Regions from separate parts of the Lysinibacillus sp. CTST325 genome, predicted to be linked through region 3. Evidence: predicted binding sites of a transcription regulator. Region 3 holds the regulator's gene; each other region holds the start of a gene.

Region 1 (5,453 bases), on a different contig from region 3:
AAAACAGCCTACATGAAAGAACAAAAGTAAGATTATCGTTGTGAAAAATTCGCCATGTTTCACAGAAAAGGTTCTTTTTTTTTCGATTTATGTTATGATATGATAATGATATAAAAAAGTTCGGTTGAGGTGAAATTAATGCAATATATCGTAACATTCATATGGTCATTCCTACTAGTTTCAATGTTAAACTACGTAGTAAGCTCTGTACTTGGTGTAGATTTTGATTTCCAAACTGCTGTTGTCACATCAGTTGTATTTACAATTCTTGTTTTCATCATCGGTGCAGTTATTCCAAACGAGTCAACTCCAGAAGCTGCAGACAATCATTAATTCAACTAGAAAAAACCTGTTTCGCTCAATGCGGAACAGGTTTTTTTGTTATTTTTCAACGATGCATTGGCCATCATGCATTCTAATGTGCAATGTTTCTCCTGGTAATACTTCACCTCGAAGCAATTCCTTTGCAACCGCAGTTTCAATATAACGTTGCACGAAGCGTTTTAGTGGTCTAGCGCCAAACTGAGCATCTGCTCCTTGTTCTACAACCCAGTCAATTACATTTTGTTCTACTTGTAAAGTAATTTCTTGCTCTGCAACTCGTTTGACAAGCTGTTCGACATATTTCCAAGCAATCGCTGTGAAGTGCTCATCCGATAGCGCATGGAACATAATGATATCATCCATACGATTTAACAGCTCTGGTTTAAAGTGTTGACGCAGTGCAGCCATCACTAAATCCTCCACTGCTACATCGTCTTCTTTTGCTTCCATTAAATAGCTTGAGCCAATATTAGAAGTTAAAATAACCACTGTGTTCGTAAAGTTGACTATACGACCTTGGCTATCCGTAATGCGTCCATCATCTAAAATTTGCAGTAAAATATTTGCAACATCAGGGTGAGCTTTTTCAATTTCATCTAACAATACAACTGAATATGGATTTCGGCGAACAGCTTCTGTTAATTGTCCACCTTCCTCATAGCCAATATAGCCTGGAGGTGCCCCTACAAGACGTGATACACTATGCTTCTCCATATACTCACTCATATCAATGCGAATAAAATGATCCTCAGAATCAAACAGCTGTGCCGCTAGTGCCTTGGCAAGCTCTGTTTTACCAACACCTGTTGGCCCTAGGAATAAAAAGCTACCAATTGGTCGATGCGGGTCTTTAATACCAGCTCGAGCACGCCATACTGCTTCTGTAACAAGTTGTACAGCATTATCTTGTCCGACTACACGCTCATGCAATGTATCTTTCAAGCGCAATAATTTCTCACGCTCACCTTCTACTAATTTCGTCACTGGTATCCCTGTCCAGCGTGAAACAATAGATGCGATTTCATCAGCTGTTACCTCTTCACGTAAAATACGTGATTCCGTACCATTCTCTAATTGTTTTTCCATCTCTTGAATTTCCTTTTCAAGCGTAGGAATTTTCCCATGACGTAGTTCGGCTGCTTTATTTAAATCATATTTACTTTCTGCTTCATCTAAGTCACGACGGTATTTATCTAGTTTTTCACGTTTTTTCTGAATGCCATGTAACGCTTCTTTTTCGGTTTCCCATTGTTTAAGCATGCCCTCAGAAGATTCTTTCAGCTTTGTTAATTCCTCACTGAGTTGCTCTAGACGCTTTTTACTTGCCTCGTCCTTTTCTTTACGTAATGCTTGTTCCTCAATTTCAAGCTGCATAATACGGCGTTTTACTGCATCCAATTCCTGTGGCATGGAATCAATTTCTGTTCGAATCATCGCACATGCTTCATCGATTAAATCGATAGCCTTATCTGGCAGGAAACGCTCTGTAATATAGCGATCTGAAAGCTCTGCTGCCGCTACAATCGCACGGTCATGAATGCGTACCGCATGATGTAACTCAAAGCGCTCTTTCAAGCCGCGTAAAATGGAAACTGTATCTTCAATAGAGGGCTCACGTACAAGCACTTGTTGGAAACGACGCTCTAAAGCAGGATCTTTTTCAATATACATACGGTATTCATCTAATGTTGTAGCTCCGATACAATGTAGCTCACCTCGTGCAAGCATTGGCTTTAGCATATTCCCAGCGTCCATCGCACCATCCGTTTTACCTGCACCAACAATCGTATGAATTTCATCTATAAATAAAATGATGCGCCCCTCTGAGTCTTTTACCTCTTTTAAAACACTCTTTAAGCGCTCTTCAAATTGTCCACGATAACTAGCACCTGCTATTAAGGCACTCATATCTAACTCATACAGTATGCAATCCTTTAACCCCTCAGGCACATCGCCCTTTACGATACGTTGGGCTAACCCTTCAACAATAGCTGTTTTACCAACCCCCGGCTCACCTATTAAGACAGGATTATTTTTTGTTTTACGTGTTAAAATACGAATAACATTCCGAATTTCTTCATCACGGCCGATTACCGGGTCCATTTTACCGTTTTTTACTTCTTCAATTAAATTACGTCCAAATTGTTCTAATGGTTTTTTGTCATTAGTTTGTTGAAATTGCATATTTAGCACTCCTTTTCAATAATGTTAAGCGGAATCCCGTTTGCCATTCTGTTTCACAAAAAAATGTTTGACCTTTTTTGACTAACTTTATTTTACAACATACGACAAACCTTCGCAAAGAATTAGCCCTAAAATTTCTTCTCTTATAACTGGGAAACTACGTTATAATAAAAGTATGTTTCTTAGATTTAGTATCGAAATTGTTCACCATCCTTTTGTAATAATTAGATAATTTTTACAAAAAGAAAGCGATGTGTTGGAGATATGGTTATAATGGATAATATACAAGAAAAATTTCACGATTTTTTTCAAAAGCACGGTATTTTCATTAAAGTGAATAAGGATAGTAAAATTTTTTTAGAGGGCGAACGTGCGAAAGAAATATATTATATAAAAACAGGCGCTATCTCGATTAGTCAGGAAACGGAGAATGGAAAGGAATTAACCATTCGTATTTGTGGTCCAGATAGTATTATTGGTGAAGGCTCATTATTTTGTAATCTTGCATACAATTCCATGACTGCTAAAGTTTTAGAACCCTCTAGTTTATATGTACTAAGCCGTGAATCATTGGAACTTTTACTAGTGGAACAACCTGATTTAATGGTGGAATATATGAAGTGGTTGCAAACAGAAAATTTAAAACATCAAAGTCGTTTGCGTGATTTAGTTTTAAATGGTAAAAAGGGCGCTTTATTTTCTACACTCATCCGCCTTTCGAATACTTATGGTAAACCTACAGAAAATGACACTATTTATATTGACCTCCCATTAACAAATACAGAAATCGCTAATTTATGTGCGACGAGTCGAGAAATGATTAATCGTATGCTTAATGACTTAAAAAAGCAAAATATCATATCCTTTGAAAAAGGTTATATTACCATTCACGATGTACAATTTTTAAAGGATGAAATCGCCTGTGAGAATTGTCCGTTACAAATATGTCGTATCGATTAAATCGTTACACACAAAAACCCCGCTTATGAGTTATAAGCGGGGTTTTCATATAATGATCAAGGAAATCATTGTGAATATTTTAATCTTTAAATGAGGGGGATTTCCGTTCCAGGCTACTCGCTTTCCTGTGGGCGAGCGTCGAGCCGCTTCCTCCGCTGAAGGAACGAAGGCTAAGTGCGTCACGTCCTGTGACAACGCCTTCGTGACCAACATCGTGTTGGCCTCAGGGTCTCGCCTGTCTTGCTTTCCCACGGGAGTCGAGTAGCCTTCCACTCCAATTAGCGATAACGTAGAACTTTTATAAATTTTATATTATTTCAAAAGTGAACGCTATGGCTACTCACCATAATCAATCAGAAGAAATTTATAACAGTAATGCTATTGTACACCTAATCTTGCTGACGCTTCACTTTCGCACAAAACACTTCTTGCTGAAATTCCGTTTTATCGCTATAAATTAAAGTAACATGCCAGAAGATACATACTAAGAGAAGTGGTTGATTGGAGTGGAGGCTGGGCGACTCCTTGGGGATCAGCAATAGAGGAGCGAAGGCTAAAACCATCACGTCCTGTGATAACGCCTTCGTGACCAACATCGTGTTGGCCCGAGACCCTGGAGCGAGCGTCGCGAGTGAAGCGGCTCATCGGACGCCCCCAGGAAAGCGCCCAGCCGGAACGGAAATCAACCACACGTTTTGCAGAGAGCCATACTTTTTTTGACACCTAAATTCCATTGAAACTATAGTTTTTCGACAGCAAAAATCCCCGCTCACTTCATTGCAAGCGGGGATTTTTTATTGTGCTTTAAGTGGACTTAGCGTACACCTAATGCCATTTTTGCATAGCGTGACATTTTATCTTTTGACCAAGGTGGATTCCATACAATGTTGACATTTGTACTTTTTACCTCAGGCAGCTCACTTAATGCCGTATTCACTTGATCAACAATAACAGGTCCCATTGGGCAACCCATAGACGTTAACGTCATTGTAACGGTTGCTGCACCCTCTTCATCTAAATCTACATCATATACTAAACCTAAGTTGACGATATCAATACCAAGCTCAGGGTCAATTACATTCTCTAATGCACCGAACATGCTGTCTTTCATATCTTGATCCATTTGTATTTCTCCTTCCGTCACAGTGTTAACTTAATCATAGCAGATGCATCTTATTATGCCAAATGCTGTGCAAGCCATTCAGTTGCTGCTAACATACCGTTTCGTGACACAGCATGGCCCGCTCTTTTATTAGCTAAGAATTCTAAGTCTTCTGGATTTTTTTCATAATATTTGCGTAAAGTTAAATAAAAATTATACGTTTCATTAAAAGGTACAGTTTTATCTAATTCCCCATGCCAAAATAACACAGGTCGTCCTGCGAATTTTTCTGGTGTTAAGCTGACATCATATTTAGCAAGAAGCTCATTCGTTTGTTGTACTTCTTCTTCAGACATTGGCAAATCTACACCGCTTTTAGCGAATTGCTGTAATTGATACTCCGCTAATTTAAGAAATCCTGGTGCGCCCATGCATACTGCTGCTGTTTTAATCCAGTCATAACGCTTTAAACAGCCTGATGTTACAATTCCACCCATCGATGTACCAGCAACGCCAATTTTATCATTCAGTAATAATTTTTTATTCTTTAATTCATTATATAATTGTTCAACTTCATGAATAGAATTTAAAACAATATCCCAAAAATGTAAGCTCATTTTCATCTCAGATAGGCCTTCACTACGGTCGCCATGTAATTTTGCATCTGGTAATAGGACACGCACCCCGTTGCCTACTAACTGGTATGCATAATGTAAGTTATGTTCTTTTGCGCTCATAAAGCCATGTAAAAAAATCACTACTGGGGTTGTTTCATTCATATTTTCTGTATGTATATGTAATAAAGGAATATTTCCCCACAATTCTTTTTCAACAATCATCTTTGTCACTCCCAACTTTTGTCTCATCTTTATGTTAGCAAACT
Region 2 (5,453 bases), on a different contig from region 3:
TGAAACAATCGGTGCAATCATTGCTTGTATGAATCAATCCATTGTTTTACGTCCACAGGTTAAGGACCAAGAGTTGCTTAGCATTTTGGACCGCCAATATAATTTCACATTAGGTATGTATAACACTATTGTGGAATCTTATAACACAGGTCATGATCCAACTGTTCCTACAGGTCGCTATCAAATGGAGACAGGAAATAATTTTAAATATGGAATGACTCCTGGCCAACCTAAAAAGCCAATACAAAATGCAAATGAACTCAGCGATGAATGTATTTCTGGCTTCTTGCTTGGCGCTCAAAAAGGGTTAGCGAAAGGTATGACTGCTTCAGCAACAGAAACTACAAACCCTGTTGTCCGACGTGTTGTTGCAGATAGTATTCCCAACTGCATTGAAATGGCATACGAATTATCTATTTACCAAAATATGCATGGCTACTATCAAGTACCTCAATTTTCTCAACAAGATATGCAAACGATGCTTAGTGCATACGGCACTACTACAAATCCCCTTCATTAATGATAAAAAACAAGAGCAGCCCCATCTGTGGTCACTATCACATAGGGGCTGCTCTTGTTTATTGAATTATAAAACTTTCCTTAAAAATGCATTCGTTCGTTCATTTGTGGATTCCCAAAAAGCTCTTCCGCGTTCCCTCTTCGACAATATAGCCACCTTTCATAAAGACAACATGATCTCCATCTAGAATAAAACAGCGCGAATAACTGAAAATAGCACCAAATAATGTTTATTCATTCCCGGTGCTAAAGTTAGATTATTTGCAAAAAAAAAAGAATCCCCTCAGATAGGATTCTTTTTTTCGACTAGTATAACTAGTCTTCACGTACAGTATGTTCACTAAAAAATAATTTGGAGTTGTTGCTTTTTTGAAGGTTTGAAAGAAACAAATACGGGAATAATGCCTATTAGGCAATATTTCCATTATTTTTCCTTCTCTTTTCCCCACTAAGCAGGCTGCTAAACTACTTATTAGGAGAATTGAGTTATTAAAGTATATCAAATAATCAGTAAAATGGCGCCCTCGGAGGGAATCGAACCCCCAGTGCAAGAACCGGAATCTTACGTGTTATCCATTACACCACGAGGGCAATTAAACAAAAAAAAAAGTACTCACCCTAGGCTTTACGAAAAGCATGATGTAGATAACCCTCATGTGAAGCATACCTGCAAAATAGTGTACTGTACTTTAACTTATGTGACCTTTTCAATTATACAAACGTATTGCCCATATTTCAACTATAGAATGCAAAACATTTTAACTTTTTTTATCTCCATTCAATAAGTATCAAAATACCTACAGAAAAAAGACAATCCTCGGATGGATGTCACGGATTTTGAATTGTGCTGATACACTGTTTATTTGCGAAAGAGAGTGGCGTTTGCGGTATTCTTTATTTACGTGGAAGCGATGCGCATCGGTATTCTTTATCGGCGTGGAAGCGATGCGGCAACGGCATTCTTTATCGGCGTGGAAGCGATGCGGCAACGGCATTCTTTATCAGCGTGGAAGCGATGCGGCAACGGCGTTCTTTATCGGCGTGGAAGCGATGCGGCAACGGCATTCTTTATCGGCGTGGAAGTGAAACGGCAGCGGCATTCTTTATCGGCGTGGAAGCGATGCGGCAACGGCATTCTTTATCGGCGTGGAAGTGAAACGGCAGCGGTAAATTTTTTTGTAGCCAAAACCATGCGGCGACAGCAAATGTTTTCTGGGCGAAAGCGATGCGGCGGCAGCAAATGTTTTCTGAGCGAAAGCGATGCGGCGGCAGCCAATGTTTTTTTGCGAAAGAGATGCGGTGGCAGCAAATGTTTTTTTTGCGAAAGCGATGCGGTGGCAGCAAATGTTTTCTGGGCGAAAGCGATGCGGCGACAGCAAATTTCTGAGCGAAAGCGATGCGGCGGCTATAATTACGCCAAGGCAAAATTGATTTAATTTATTTTACTTTAACAGGGTTAATATTTGACCTTCCCTGACTATAATGTGTATGATAAGGATACAGCTGAAATGCAAAGGAAGATTTCAGCAAAAGTATTCGAATTTAGTTTTTTAAGGAGGATTTAACATGAATTTAATTCCTACAGTTATTGAACAAACAAGTCGTGGTGAACGTGCGTATGACATCTATTCACGACTACTAAAAGACCGTATTATCCTATTAGGAAGTGCAATTGACGACAACGTTGCTAACTCAATTGTTGCTCAACTTCTATTCCTACAAGCAGAAGATCCAGACAAAGATATCTATCTTTACATTAACTCACCGGGTGGATCTATCACTGCGGGTATGGCAATTTATGACACAATGCAAATTATCAAGCCACAAGTACAAACAATTTGTATCGGAATGGCAGCATCTATGGGTGCTTTCCTACTTGCTGCTGGTGAACCTGGTAAACGTTTCGCATTACCAAATGCTGAAGTAATGATTCACCAACCTCTTGGCGGTGCACAAGGTCAAGCAACTGAAATCGAAATTGCTGCAAAACGTATTTTATTCTTACGTGAAAAATTAAATGGAATTTTATCGGAACGTACTGGTCAACCACTTGAAGTCATTGCAAGAGATACAGACCGCGATAACTTCATGACAGCTGAGCGTGCAAAAGAATACGGCCTAATCGATCAAATTATGGAACGCAAATAAAAAAGTTAAAGGCATCTCAGATTATTTCTGAGATGCTTTTTTGTTCGATATTAAATGTATGCATGGTTTGATAGGCTATCCTTCAATTTGATGGTTCTATCCACGATTTTGGCTCTTCTTTCCGTCGCTTTGACTCTTCTTTCCGTCACTTCGACTATTCTTTCCGTCGTTCTGGCTCTTCTTTCCGTCGCTCTGACTATTCTTTCTGTCACAGCCTTTTCTTTCCGTAATTCCAGCGCTTCTTTCCGTCGCTTCGACTATTCTTTCCGTCGCTCTGGCCCTTCTTTCCGTCGTAGCCTTTTCTTTCCGCCGCTTCGGCCTTTCTTTCCGTCGCTTTGACTCTTCTTTCCGTCGCTTCGGCCTTCCTTTCCGTCGCTCTGACTATTCTTTCCGTCGCAGCCTGTTCTTTCCGTCGTTCTGGCTCTTCTTTCCGTCGCTCTGACTCTTCTTTCCGTCGCTTCGGCCTTCCTTTCCGTCGCTTCGACTATTCTTTCCGTCGCAGCCTGTTCTTTCCGTCGTTCTGACTCTTCTTTCCGTCGCTTCGACTCTTCTTTCTGTCGCAGCCTCTTCTTTCCGCCGCTTTGACTCTTCTTTCCGTCGCAGCCTTTTCTTTCCGTCGTTCTGGCTCTTCTTTTCGTCGCTCTGACTATTCTTTCTGTCGCAGCCTTTTCTTTCCGTAATTCCAGCGCTTCTTTCCGTCGCTTCGACTATTCTTTCCGTCGCAGCCTTTTCTTTCCGTCGTTCTGGCTCTTCTTTCCGTCGCTCTGACTATTCTTTCTGTCGCAGCCTTTTCTTTCCGTAATTCCAGCGCTTCTTTCCGTCGCTTCGACTATTCTTTCCGTCGCTCTGGCCCTTCTTTCCGTCGTAGCCTCTTCTTTCCGTCGCTTCGGCCTTTCTTTCCGTCGCTCTGACATTTCTTTCCGTCGCTCCAACCTTTCCTTCCGTCATTCCAGCTCTTCATTCCGTCGCCGTCGTCCTATCCTTACTTCCCATCGCTTTGGCTCTACTTTCAGGATCTATTTATTCTGTGCAAAAGCGCAAAAAAACTGTCCAACATGTAAGTTCTACTGTTTGGACAGTTTTTGCATCATAGTTTTTTAATCTTCTTTTTCGATTAGTGCTGCTAATGCTGTAACCGCTTGCTCAGCATCGTTGCCATCGCTGCTAAGTACTACCTCTGTTCCTTTTGCAATGGCTAAGCTCATGACACCCATAATGGATTTAGCATTAACTTTTTTCTCGTCTTTCTCTAGAAAGATATCCGCGCTAAAACGGTTTGCTTCTTGTACAAATAGCGCTGCTTGTCTAGCCTGTAGTCCTAATTTTAATTTTACATGGACTCTTCTCTCGGTCATTCTTAAAACTCTCCTTTACTACCGTTCATCTATTATTTTTATCTTACCTTACTTACTAGCAAAAGAACAATACGCGATTGCACATCAAATTCATACCTGAAAAGTATGAAAATTTAACCACCAATTTTTTCTCCGCTTCTTAATGCATCGGCTATCTCATCGATTTTCCGTAATCGATGATTGACACCGGATTTACTAACCGTTCCACTTGATACCATTTCACCAAGTTCTTTTAGTGTTACATCTTGGTATTCTACGCGTAATCGTGCAATTTCACGAAGTTTTTCTGGCAATTGATCTAGACCTATTGAATTTTCAATAAATCGGATATTCTCTACTTGACGTAATGCTGCGCCTATTGTTTTATTCAAGTTCGCTGTTTCACAGTTGACTATGCGATTGACACTATTTCTCATGTCTCGCAAGATGCGAACGTCTTCGAATTTCATCATTGCTTGATGAGCTCCAACAATATTAAGGAAATCAGAAATTTTTTCCGCTTCTTTTAAATAAGTTACAAAGCCTTTTTTTCGTTCAATTGTTTTTGCATTTAGCTCAAATTCATTCATTAAATCCATTAAAGCCTCTCCATGCTCTTTATATAATGAATAAATTTCTAAATGGTAGGCTGATGTTTCTGGATTGTTGACAGAGCCACCAGCTAAAAATGCGCCTCGTAAATACGCTCTTTTTTGACCACTCTTTTTAATGAGCTTCCTAGAAATAGTATGATTAAATTGAAAGTCGTCTGAGATGATTTCTAAATCAATCAGTAGCTCACGCGCACCTTCTCTTACACGGCAAATGTATACGTTATTTTTTTTCAAACGCATTTTTTTTCTAACAAGTAACTCTACATTATACGGATACAGCTTCTTCATAATCGTATAAAGTCTTCTTGCGATTGCAGCGTTTTCAGTTTGTACGTCTAAGCTTAACTGTTTATTAGCAAAGGATAATGAACCATTCATACGAATTAGGGCAGATACTTCTGCTTTCATACAATGATTGTCCGCTTCTATTTGAGTTAACTCTTTTTTCGTTTCAGAAGCAAAAGACATATCACGCCCTCCTTTCAACTTTTTGTTCTATGTATATGTTCATCTTATCATATACAATAAGCGCTTTATAATTCTCTAACTTCTTGTTCATAAATATTTGCGTAATCCACAAGCCATTTCGCAACGTTTGTAGCATTATGACGCACCGTCCCATCTGGGCGAATCGTGGCAATATCTCGTTTAATAACCTCTAATCCCATACTTTCAAGCTTTGGAACGTCAAATGTTACTGGCTCAGCACACTCTTCCTTATACAGCTCTTTTACAGGATAAGGTAGTTTTACATCATTTACCAATATAGAATCGATGAAGGACTCTCCAACATGTTTATATATAGCTTTAACATGATCGCCTGCTGTATAGGAAATGG
Region 3 (5,453 bases):
AATTTTCATAGCATTGAGGTTACTTTGATAGGTAAGCTCATCTTCTAGTGCATTTAAATGATCCTCAATCTTATAGACAAGTGGGAAATAGTTATCAACGATTTTATCGATTACCTGGTATGTTAAATATATTGTGCCGCGTTCCCAATTCTTTGGCTGTTTTTCTAACATCATTTGTACTCGATCTATCTCCGGTGCTGAATTTTTATGAAATGTGACAATAAATTTATTAGAAACAAAAATGTTTACTTCCTCAGCTGTTAATTCTTCGTTAACTCTTTGGATAACAAAGAAATGGAAATCATCATAAAAATCGAGCTTTGGCCGCTGTAAACGCATTAAACAATCTTCTATAGCGAGCGGGTGAAAATGAAAGAATGTATCTAACAGTAGCTCTTCCTCATCGGTCGGACAATTAAAATCGACCCAGTACCATTCAAATTCGTTTTTGTGTATATCTTCAAGCGGAAAATCCTTTATAAGTTTTTGGTCTTTTGTAATGCCAATTGTACGTATCACAGCATTCACCTCTATTCTGTTAATTCTATCTTAACAGGTGTATATATCTTCACAGCTAACTTTCTTTATAACATATCCAACCACCAAATAAAGTAGTCGCAAAGAATCTAGATGGTTTTGTAAAGCCTGCCTGCTGTAATAGTGATAAAATGTCCTCTTCACGCATAAATGAAAGAGAACGTATGGATTTCTCCATTTCTGCTACGTCCGATGGTGTTAGCTTTGTATGCTGTAGCCAATGAGCACGCCATAAATCAAATTGTAGCTCAGTTTCTAAGGAACCTGGCTGCCCGTATTTTGAGACGAGGACAAATGGAGCACCAGGCTTTAAATTATTCGCTATTTCTTTTAATGTTGCAAGCTTCTCTTGATCATCTTGTATAAAGTGAAGCACTAATACACAGCTTGCTGCATCAAACTTCACTGTAGGTAGCTGAGTATCCAGTATAGTTCCTTGATATAAAGAAATATTATTAGGTAGAGATTTTAAACGGTCACCAGCTATTTGTAGCATCGCTTCTGACGGATCTATGCCAACAAATGACCAACGAGGTCTTTTCTCAGCGAGCTGTAAAATTTCATTGCCGCTTCCGGAGCCAACTACTAAAAATTCAGCTTTTTCATGTAACGCAGATTGGTAAAAGGTTTGTGTCAAACGTAGCATTGCATCATAGCTAGGTAGCGTGCGACGAATACCCTTTTCGTATTCGTTTGCAAGTTTGTTATTAAATTCCATCGAGTATCACATGCCTTTCAAAAAAATTTAAAAATGCAATTTATATTTGAAACTATTTAAGGGATAGGTCCGTAAATAATAGTACATAAAATAAAAAATTAAATGGAAGGGTTGATATAAATGGAAACAAAATGGTCTAAGGTAATCATACACGCAAGTGCGTTTTTTGCGCCATGGTTAGTACCGATTATATTTTTCTTAATTGGCTCGGATGAAGAGGTAAAGAGTCTTTCTGTGCAAGCCTTATTGTTCCAAGTTGTGATGATAGTGTTACTTACAATTTCGGGTATTTTCAGCTTCCTACTCATTGGTATACCGTTCTTGATTGTATTTGGTATTATGTATTTTATTGCGCCAATTATTGGTATTGTGAAGGCTTTATCTGATGAGCCTTGGCGTTATCCGATTGTTGGTCGTTGGGTATAATTTTTATAGACGCAAGTATATGCTAGTTGCATATGCTTGCGTTTTTTCTATAACTGAAAAGGGTATCTTATAACTAAGGACAGAAAATGCTTTAACTTATTTCAGCGGTTGTCCAAACATCCGCTGAAATAAGTTAAGCCTCCGGAGGATGTCACGGAAATCGGAAAGGAGTTCAATATAGGATGTTAGCCTAAAATCATCGCATCCATGCGATAACGGCTAACTGACTTGCATCATTCCGCTGCCGCTGCGTTAGCACTACGCTTTCGCACAAAAAAACATCTGCAGGCCTAAGCACAAAGCCGATTCCGGACGCAATTATGCCTCGGCATAGGCATAATTGATTTTTTCTATGTGCGAATTAATTGCAATTATTTTCAAGCGTTTTGTATAATATACTCAAAGAAAGTCAAAGATAGTCAAAGTCAGTGAAGTAAGCGAGGTGTATTCCTAAAATGCGTAATATATCAGACATCATAGAAGGCTACTTAAAGCAAGTACTTGAATTAGGTGGAGAAGGGCATATTGAAATAAAACGTAGTGAAATCGCAGATAAATTTCAATGCGTGCCCTCACAAATAAATTATGTAATCAATACAAGATTTACTGCCGAACGAGGTTACCTTGTTGAAAGCAAACGTGGTGGTGGTGGATACATTCGAATTTTACGTGTCCGCGCGAATTCACAAATTGATTTAATCGATGATGTCCTCGCGCAAATAGAAGGTGGGGCATCGCAAACGATGGCAGAGGATTTAGTGTATCGACTAATTGATGAGCAGGTAATTTCAAAGCGAGAAGCGAAAATAATGTTAGCAGCAGTTGATCGCTCAACTATCGATTTGCAACTCCCGTTACGGGATATCATTCGAGCAAAAATTTTACGAGCAATGCTAACAACGATTAAATATGAACAGCAAAAATAAAAGAGGTGATGGAAATGATATGCGAACATTGTAAGCAGCGTAATGCGACAGTTACCGTAACACAAGTTCAAAGTGGTCAAAAAGTGGAGCATCATTATTGTGACGTCTGCGCCTCGCAGTTCCATCCATTTCATGCTGAATTTAAGCAAGAGCCAATATCTATTCAACAGCTATTATCCAATTGGTTTGGCTCCCCTACATGGCAGCAACAACAAGTGGGTGAAAAACAGCAGGCACCACCACAACCGCAAACATGTCCACAATGTGGATTTACCTATAAACAGTTTTTAAAAGAAGGTAAATTTGGATGCCCTAGCTGCTACGACACCTTTAGCGAGCACTTACCGAAGCTCTTTAACCGTATACAGGCTGGTCCTCAACATATAGGGAAAATGCCTGGTGCTCGAAATAATGTTTATGTCATTAAAAAGCAAATTGAAGACATTCGTAAACGTATGAAGGCTGCTGTAGATGAAGAACAATTTGAAGAGGCAGCAAAGCTTCGTGATGAAGCGAAGGAACTTGAGAAGCAGCTACAATTTGAAGGTGGTGATGTGTCGTGATGATTGAATCGTTTTTAGAGCGTGCTACACCAATATGGATGAGTGTAGAGGACGATTATTCAGATATTGTCATAAGTACACGCATCCGCCTTGCTCGAAATTTAGATGGTTATCGTTTTCCATTAGCCTTTACAGAGGATGAAGCATTACAGGTGGAACAGGCAGTTACACATGCAATCAAGGATAGTACAGAACTTCGAGAAAATTATTCATATTTTGCTATTAAAGACTTAACGTCTTTACAGCGTCAAATACTTGTGGAAAAGCACCTGATTAGTCCTCAGCTTGCAAAAAAAGAGCGAGTTGGCTCCATGCTCTTATCTGATGATGAATCAACTAGCATTATGGTGAACGAAGAAGACCATTTACGCATTCAATGTATGACAGCGAGTTTTCAACTTCAAAAGGCATACGAGCAGGCTAATAAAATTGATCGTATCTTAGAGAAAGCTTTGCCTTACGCATTTCGAGATACATTTGGTTATTTAACAAGTTGTCCAACAAATATTGGTACTGGTTTACGAGCATCTGTCATGATGCACCTGCCGGCCCTTACACTTACGGGTCAGATGAATCAAATCATTAATGCAATGACACGATTAGGAATGACGGTAAGAGGAATATATGGGGAGGGTAGCGAAAATATAGGGAATGTTTACCAAGTGTCAAATCAGATTACACTAGGAAAAACAGAAGATGATATTTTAGCGGATATCCAAAGCGTCGCTGAAAAAATAATTCAAAAAGAACGACATGCAAGAGATAGGTTAATGGAAAAAGCAGAGCTTGCCTTAGAAGACCGTGTATATCGTGCTTTAGGGACATTAACACATGCTCGAACTTTAACGAGTGAGGAAGCCGCTACCTGTCTATCTAATGTTCGTTTAGGAGTAGATTTACAGTTAATTGAAGGTATTAAAGCGACTAAATTAAACGAATGTGTAGTTAGTATGCAACCTGGATTTTTACAGAATTACGCAGGTGACGTTTTGCCACCTACTGAGCGAGATCGCGTACGAGCGGAAATGCTTCGTGAGGCACTATCTCGAGAAAATATGAGTAAGCCTATTATTCGGGGAAAAGGAGAGGATTCATTTGATGTTTAATCGTTTTACACAACGCGCGCAAAAAGTATTACAGCTTGCACAAGAAGAGGCAATTCGTTGGAAACACGAATCAATTGGAACAGAGCATATTCTATTAGGGCTTATCCGTGAAGGTGGCGGTATTGCTGCAAAAGCATTAGAAGCCATTGATATTAGTCCTCAAATGATTGAAGCAGGTATTGAAGAGCTTGTAGGGAAAGGTAAAGAGGATGTTGGCCCGATTGTCCACTACACACCTCGAGCTAAAAAGGTAATAGAACTATCTGTTGATGAATCACGTAAACTAGGTCATTCTTATATCGGCACAGAGCATTTACTATTAGCGCTTATTCGTGAAGGTGAAGGTATAGCGGCCCGTGTATTAAATAATGCTGGTGTCGGATTGAATAAGGCTCGTCAGCAAGTGCTATTGTTATTAGGCAATAACGATAATGCTCAATCTGGTCAACAAGCTGCACAGGCTGCCAATACACCAACATTAGATAGCCTTGCGCGTGATTTAACGCAAATTGCTCGTGAAGGTACTTTAGATCCAGTCATTGGTCGAAGCAAGGAAATTACACGTGTTATTGAGGTTCTGTCACGTCGTACAAAAAATAACCCTGTATTAATCGGGGAGCCAGGTGTTGGTAAAACGGCTATTGCTGAAGGTTTAGCGCAGCAAATTATTAATAATGAAGTACCAGAAATTCTTCGTGATAAACGTGTTATGACACTTGATATGGGAACAGTTGTTGCTGGAACAAAATATCGTGGTGAATTTGAAGATCGCTTGAAAAAAGTAATGGATGAAATTCGCCAAGCAGGTAATGTTATTTTATTCATCGATGAATTGCATACATTGATCGGTGCAGGTGGTGCAGAAGGTGCCATTGATGCGTCAAATATTTTAAAACCATCTTTAGCGCGTGGCGAGCTTCAATGTATTGGTGCAACGACACTAGATGAGTATCGCAAATATATTGAGAAGGATGCCGCGTTAGAGCGCCGTTTCCAACCAATTCAAGTTGATGAGCCAACTGTAGAAGAAGCGATTCAAATTATTCAAGGCTTACGTGATCGTTATGAAGCACATCACCGTGTGAAAATTACAGATGAAGCAATTGAAGCGGCAGCAAAAATGAGTGACCGATATATTTCTGATCGTTTCTTACCGGATAAGGCGATTGACTTAATC

Evidence for each region. The regulator CtsR, encoded in region 3, represses protease genes until heat stress. The targets are predictions, from matches to a motif close to ATGGTCAATAAAGGTCAAACA.
Region 1: ACYQ73_RS05250 (ATP-dependent Clp protease ATP-binding subunit) is a predicted target of CtsR. The motif match lies at 2,573-2,593, and genes of this name have one in related genera.
Region 2: clpP (ATP-dependent Clp endopeptidase proteolytic subunit ClpP) is a predicted target of CtsR. The motif match lies at 1,980-2,000, and genes of this name have one in related genera.

Annotation. Positions count from the first base shown of each region.
Region 1 covers NZ_BAAFHO010000001.1:1,024,711-1,030,163, forward strand. Annotated here, with positions in the region: gene ACYQ73_RS05245 (YjzD family protein) at 139-333, shown strand; gene ACYQ73_RS05250 (ATP-dependent Clp protease ATP-binding subunit) at 382-2,508, opposite strand; gene ACYQ73_RS05255 (Crp/Fnr family transcriptional regulator) at 2,782-3,468, shown strand; gene ACYQ73_RS05260 (hypothetical protein) at 3,919-4,113, opposite strand; gene ACYQ73_RS05265 (metal-sulfur cluster assembly factor) at 4,283-4,591, opposite strand; gene ACYQ73_RS05270 (prolyl oligopeptidase family serine peptidase) at 4,645-5,409, opposite strand.
Region 2 covers NZ_BAAFHO010000012.1:121,577-127,029, reverse strand. Annotated here, with positions in the region: gene ACYQ73_RS21830 (spore coat protein) at 1-520, shown strand, start outside; tRNA gene ACYQ73_RS21825 (tRNA-Arg) at 1,036-1,110, opposite strand; gene ACYQ73_RS21820 (hypothetical protein) at 1,431-1,955, shown strand; gene clpP (ATP-dependent Clp endopeptidase proteolytic subunit ClpP) at 2,086-2,667, shown strand; gene ACYQ73_RS21810 (hypothetical protein) at 2,722-3,006, shown strand; gene ACYQ73_RS21805 (hypothetical protein) at 3,003-3,191, shown strand; gene ACYQ73_RS21800 (HPr family phosphocarrier protein) at 3,765-4,022, opposite strand; gene whiA (DNA-binding protein WhiA) at 4,136-5,083, opposite strand; gene ACYQ73_RS21790 (gluconeogenesis factor YvcK family protein) at 5,149-5,453, opposite strand, start outside.
Region 3 covers NZ_BAAFHO010000009.1:64,307-69,759, reverse strand. Annotated here, with positions in the region: gene corA (magnesium/cobalt transporter CorA) at 1-519, opposite strand, end outside; gene ACYQ73_RS18640 (class I SAM-dependent methyltransferase) at 575-1,255, opposite strand; gene ACYQ73_RS18635 (DUF4870 domain-containing protein) at 1,376-1,681, shown strand; gene ACYQ73_RS18630 (CtsR family transcriptional regulator) at 2,137-2,607, shown strand; gene ACYQ73_RS18625 (UvrB/UvrC motif-containing protein) at 2,622-3,170, shown strand; gene ACYQ73_RS18620 (protein arginine kinase) at 3,167-4,276, shown strand; gene ACYQ73_RS18615 (ATP-dependent Clp protease ATP-binding subunit) at 4,266-5,453, shown strand, end outside.